2 regions of the Rhizobium sp. SRDI969 genome follow, and region 2 is predicted to be linked to the other one. Evidence: predicted binding sites of a transcription regulator. Region 2 holds the regulator's gene; the other holds the start of a gene.
The links. The regulator LexA, encoded in region 2, represses DNA repair genes until DNA is damaged. The targets are predictions, from matches to a motif close to TGTTCNNNNTGTGTTCNG.

Region 1 (3,076 bases), 970 kb from region 2:
CGGATTCGCTCAGCATGGGCCCTCCATTCAAGGTTAATGCCACAGGCTTCAGGTGTCCCTATAACCATCGAGATGGCCATGACGTTCCTGAGAATCAATAGTTTCTTCGGCTATTCCACGCTCACCGGCCATTTCTAGCAATGCACAAAATTGTGCATCCACCGGTTCTTTAATTACTGTACGAAACTGTCGATCAGTATAGTTGAGAAAGCCCCCATGGCGGTATCAGCACATTTCACGACGTGACAGAAAGATGAAAAAGGTGTGCAATGTCGCCCGTGATTCGAGATCACGAAAGTCAGCGATTGGCAGGCGGCGAACCTGCTTCGATCGGTGAATATCGATGCGCGACGGATCGTATGTCATCGAAATTTGGGGATATTCTTAGGGAATCAGGCGCATGACTATCATGCGCCTGATTTGCGATCATGTCTCCACAGGCCTCTCAGCCGTTGAACGCATTCTCGAGCACAGCGACGTCGATCTTGACCATGCCGAGCATCACTTCGGTCACGCGCCTCGCCCGCTCAGGGTCGCTGTCGGCGATCATCTCCGATAGCACGCGCGGCACGATTTGCCAGGAAAGGCCCCAGCGGTCCTTCAGCCAACCGCAGGCCTCCGGCGTACCGCCATTGGCGAGGAATGCCTCCCATATTCGATCGATCTCGGCCTGACCTTCGACGAGGATCGCAATCGAGAAGGAATGGTTGAAGCTATCGAGCGGGCCGGCCTTCATGGCCAGGAAGAACTGGTCGGCGAGCGTGAACTCGATCAGCTCGACGCTGCCGGGAGGCCCGCTCGGCGTTTCCGCCTGAAGTATGGTGGTGCGGCCGATCCTGGAGTCCGGGATAACAGACACGTAGAATTCGACGGCTTCGCGCGCTTCCTCGGCGAACCAGAGATTTGAAACGACCTTCGGCATGACGGCCTCCTTGTTGACGGGTGTTGATCCGGACTGCTGTCCGATGCCTCAAGGACGCCTTACTGGCGCCGGTTCCGACACGCCGTGATCGGAATTTTAGCCCTGCCCGCCCGCATCTTGACCGCAGCCGGGCTCGGCGGCGGCCTTGCCGCCTGTAACATGCCGCCTGGATAGCGCCGGCTCGGGAATGAAAGCAGAACATCTTTTCTGGTCTTTCCTTCCCGAATCACTACATTACGCGCCATGAGCAATAGTTTCGACGAAATGCCCTTCTTCGACGAAGAGCCGGGCGAGATGGCGCGCAAGCCGCAGCCGCCTGCCGCACCCGCCGAAAGGGCGCCCGCCACCGGTGGCGGCATCGCCGCACGCGCCATGGCGGCCCGCGACGGCGGCAAGCGGCCGGATTACCTCACCGGGCTGAACCCCGAGCAGACCGAAGCCGTCGAAACGCTGGAAGGCCCCGTCCTCGTGCTCGCCGGCGCCGGCACTGGCAAGACGCGGGTGCTCACCACCCGCATTGCCCATATCCTCAATACCGGCCGCGCCTTTCCCTCGCAGATCCTCGCCGTCACCTTCACCAACAAGGCCGCCCGCGAGATGAAGGAGCGCATCGCGCTGCTCGTCGGCGGCGCCGTCGAAGGCATGCCCTGGCTCGGCACCTTCCATTCGATCGGCGTCAAACTTCTGCGCCGCCACGGCGAGCTCGTCGGCCTGCGCTCCGATTTTACCATTCTCGATACCGACGACGTCGTTCGCCTGATCAAGCAGTTGATCCAGGCCGAGGGTCTCGACGACAAGCGCTGGCCGGCCAAGCAGTTCGCCGGCATGATCGACACGTGGAAGAACAAGGGGCTCGGCCCGGCCGATATCCCCGAGGGCGACGCTCGCGCCTTTGCCAATGGCCGCGGCCGCGATCTCTATTTCGCCTATCAGGCGCGCCTGACGACGCTGAACGCCTGCGATTTCGGCGACCTGCTGATGCATCCGATCGCGATCTTCCGCAAGAACCCGGACCTCTTGAGGGAATATCACGGCCGCTTCCGCTATATCCTCGTCGACGAGTACCAGGACACCAACACCGCCCAATACATGTGGCTCAGGCTTCTCGCCCAGCGATCCAAAGGCGAGCCGCAGAACGTCTGCTGCGTCGGCGACGATGACCAGTCGATCTATGGCTGGCGCGGCGCGGAGGTCGACAATATCCTGCGCTTTGAAAAGGATTTCCCCGGCGCCAAGGTCATCAAGCTCGAGCGCAACTATCGCTCGACTGAACATATCCTTGGCGCCGCCGCCCATCTGATCGCCCATAATGAGGGTCGTCTCGGCAAGACGCTGTTCACCGACCGCTCCGATCCGGACGACGTCAAGGTGCAGGTCCACGCTTCCTGGGATTCGGAGGAGGAAGCCCGCGCCATCGGCGAGGAGATCGAGCAGCTCCAGCGCGGCAAGCATCTCTTGAACGACATGGCGATCCTCGTGCGCGCCTCGTTCCAGATGCGCGAATTCGAAGACCGCTTCGTCACCCTCGGCCTCAACTACCGCGTCATCGGTGGCCCGCGCTTCTACGAGCGCCTCGAGATCCGCGACGCCTTGGCCTATTTCCGCCTCGTTGCGCAAGCCTCCGACGACCTCGCCTTCGAACGCATCGTCAACACCCCGAAGCGGGGCCTCGGCGATACGACGGTGCGCGCGCTGCACGACTATGCGCGTGCCCGCGATATCCCGATGCTTGCGGCGGCCGCCGACATCATCGAGACCGACGAGCTGAAGCCGAAGGCGCGAAAGGCGCTCTTCGACGTGATTCAATCTTTCCGCCGATGGCAGGAACTGCTTGAAAACACATCGCATACCGAGCTGGCCGAGCAGATCCTCGAAGAGTCCGGCTATACCGACATGTGGAAGAACGACAAGAGCGCCGAAGCGCCGGGCCGCCTTGAGAACCTCAAGGAACTGATCCGCTCGATGGAAAGCTTCGAATCGATGCGCGGCTTCCTCGAACACGTCTCGCTGGTGATGGATGCCGAGACCAACGAGAACCTTGATGCCGTCTCGATCATGACGCTGCACTCAGCCAAGGGTTTGGAATTCGACACCGTCTTCCTGCCCGGCTGGGAGGAAGGCCTCTTCCCGCACCAGCGCTCGCTGGACGAGAGC
Region 2 (3,076 bases):
GCGTCTTCCTGACGTCGCTGATCGGCGGCTTTTCAACCGCGCTGTTTTCGATCGAGCATTTTCATCGCCTGACCGCCTATGGCCTGCCGGCAAACCTCGCGACGATGCCGATCATCTCCTTTATCGTCATGCCGGCCGGGCTGCTGGCGATGCTGCTCATGCCTTTCGGTCTGGATGTTTGGGCCTGGAAGGTCGTCGGATTCGGCCTCGATCTGGTGATCGCGGTCGCAAAGACGGTATCCGGCTGGGGCGGCAATATCGACGTTGGCCGTTTGCCCGGCTGGTATTTCGCGGTCGCCGTGGCAGGCTTTCTTCTGCTGACGCTGCTCCGGACGCGACTGCGCCATTCCGGCACATCGATCATCGCAGTCTCGACGCTCATCCTGTTCCTTCTACCGGTTCCCCGGCCGCCGGATCTGGTGATTTCGGAGGATGGCAATCTCGTCGCGGTCGTCGAGGCGGCAGCAATGGCGTCCAACCGTGAACGACCGCCGGATTTCATCTTCGACCAATGGCAGAGAGCGCTGGTCCTGCCGACGCATGATCCGCCGAAGATGCTGGATGGTCCTGCTATCCCGCCGGAGGGAGAAGACCGCCGCGTCAGGCTTTCCCGCGATCAGCAGACCGAAGCGAGGACCGCGATGCGTGCAGCCGCAGCGGCCGGTGAAGCAAACCGCTTTTCCTGCGTCAAAAAGGCCTGGTGCACATCAAGGCTTGGCAATGGCCAGGTCGTGGCCGTCATCGACAATGCCGCCTATCTCGGCCCCGCATGCGACGCCGCCGATATCGTCGTGACGTCGGTCCGCCTGCGCTTCAACAGCTGCCGCTCAGGTGCGACGCTCTTCACCGGTGAAACGCTGCGCAGGACCGGTTCCGTCGAGTTGCGCTTCACGAACGCCGGCCTGGAGGTGGCAACCGCATTCGATGCATTGTCGCGGCCATGGATGCGCCATCGCGCCTATGACTGGCGCAGCAATAGTTTTACCGAGCCCGGTCTAGCCAAGGTCAGTGATAGCGGCGAATAAGACCGACGAGCTTGCCCTGAACCTTGACACGGTCCGGCCCGAAAATCCGGGTCTCGTAAGCCGGGTTGGCGGCTTCGAGCGCAATCGAGGCGCCCTTGCGGCGGAAGCGTTTGAGTGTCGCTTCCTCGTCGTCGACGAGAGCAACGACGATGTCGCCAGGACTTGCGGTGCTGCCGTTGCGGATGATCACGGTGTCGCCGTCAAAGATGCCGGCGTCGATCATCGAATCGCCCTTGACCTCCAGCGCATAATGTTCACCGGAACCGAGCATGTCGGCCGGAACGACGATGTCGTGGGTGTTGTTCTGGATCGCCGAGATCGGAACACCGGCGGCGATGCGGCCCATGACCGGCACGGAGACCGAGTTGCCGTTGTCGGCGACGGGTTTTGCAGGGGCAGGAGCGGCGACCGGCTGTGGCTTGCCGAGGCTGCCCTCGATGACGCTCGGCGAAAAGCCACGCCGCGGCTGGATGCTGGGGCTGTAGGCCTCCGGAAGCTTGATGACCTCGATCGCGCGGGCCCGGTTCGGTAGGCGGCGAATGAAGCCACGTTCCTCGAGCGCTGTAATCAAGCGATGAATCCCGGACTTCGAAGCGAGGTCCAGGGCATCCTTCATTTCGTCGAAAGATGGCGGAACGCCGGATTCCTTCATGCGCTCATGAATGAAAAGGAGAAGCTCCTGTTGTTTGCGCGTGAGCATCGACGTTGTGACCTCGTGATTGAAACAAATCCAGAACAGACACTATATGTTCCATATGTGTTCCGCAAGTAGCTAAATTTCCGTAAAACTTGGAACCAACTCGTCGAGATTCTTATTTTCATTCGCCGGATTGGACACATGTCTTGCATTGAGGGTGGCGCTGTCGCACATCTCTTGCCGATTTGAGGAGGGATATGATGAACACGCATTCCACCAAACCGTACCCGCTGGATCATGTCGTGCTGCCGGTCGTCGACATCGATCTGGCGCGCGAAAGGCTCGGCAAGCTCGGCTTCACCGTTGCCGCCGATGCGCGCCATCCCTTCGGAACGGAGAATGCCTGCGTCTTCTTTGCCGACAAGACCTATCTGGAGCCGCTCGGGATCGCGAGCGTCGAGGAGAGCGAGGCATCGGCGCGACGAGGCAATGTCTTCACCGCTCGCAACCGGGCTTTCCGCTTCCGTTGCGGCGCGGAGGGGCTTTCGGCGGTGGCCTTCGGCAGCAAGGATGCCGGCATCGATCATCAGGATTTCGTCGGCAACGGGTCGAGCGCCGGGGAGATGCTGCAGTTCAACCGGCCGATGACGATGCCGGACGGCTCCGAGACGATTGCCGGCTTCAAGCTGGCTTTTGCCGGCGACCTGCGCGCGCCTGATCTCTTGCTCTTCACCGTCGAGCGTATCAATCCGCTGCCGGCCGACCGCGCCGCGCTGGAGACGCATGCCAATGGCGTGACCGGCATAACGGAGATCGCGCTTTGCGCGCCGGAACCGGCCGCATTCGCTGCCTTCGTCGGCCTTGCAGCGGCGCAATCGGCAGTCGAGAAAACCGGTTTCGGCGTCAATGTCGCGGCGTCAAATGCGAAAATCGGTCTGATGACGCCGGAAGGGCTGGAGGCCTATTTCGACATCGCCGGCTCATCCGCAGATCGCGGCCTGCGCGGCCGGGCAATCCTCTTTGCTGTTGCCGATCTTGCCGTGACAGAAGCGCATTTGGCTGCTAACGGGGTGACATACACGCGCAAGAACAATCGCATTCTGGTGAAGCCCGCGCCCGGGCAGGGCACGCTCTTCGCCTTCGAGGAAACACGATGAGCACTGATACGAATTCCGACGTCAGGGTCGGCGAAGGCCAAGGCCAGGTCACCTTTTCCAATACCGGCCGCCTGTCGCTAATTGCCGGTCCCTGCCAGATGGAGAGCCGCGACCACGCCTTCATGGTCGCCGGCACGCTGAAGGAGCTTTGCGGAAGGCTCGGCATCGGCCTCGTCTACAAGAGTTCCTTCGACAAGGCGAACCGGACCTCGCTCTCGGCCGAACGCGGTATCGGGATCGAAAAGGGCATGGAGGTC

Region 1: N2A41_RS14040 (ATP-dependent helicase) is a predicted target of LexA. The motif match lies at 1,106-1,123, and genes of this name have one in related genera.

The regions. Positions count from the first base shown of each region.
Region 1 covers NZ_CP104035.1:2,781,174-2,784,249, forward strand. Annotated here, with positions in the region: gene N2A41_RS14030 (PrkA family serine protein kinase) at 1-16, opposite strand, end outside; gene N2A41_RS14035 (VOC family protein) at 446-922, opposite strand; gene N2A41_RS14040 (ATP-dependent helicase) at 1,166-3,076, shown strand, end outside.
Region 2 covers NZ_CP104035.1:1,815,162-1,818,237, forward strand. Annotated here, with positions in the region: gene N2A41_RS09185 (ComEC/Rec2 family competence protein) at 1-1,025, shown strand, start outside; gene lexA (transcriptional repressor LexA) at 1,006-1,725, opposite strand; gene N2A41_RS09195 (VOC family protein) at 1,923-2,819, shown strand; gene kdsA (3-deoxy-8-phosphooctulonate synthase) at 2,816-3,076, shown strand, end outside.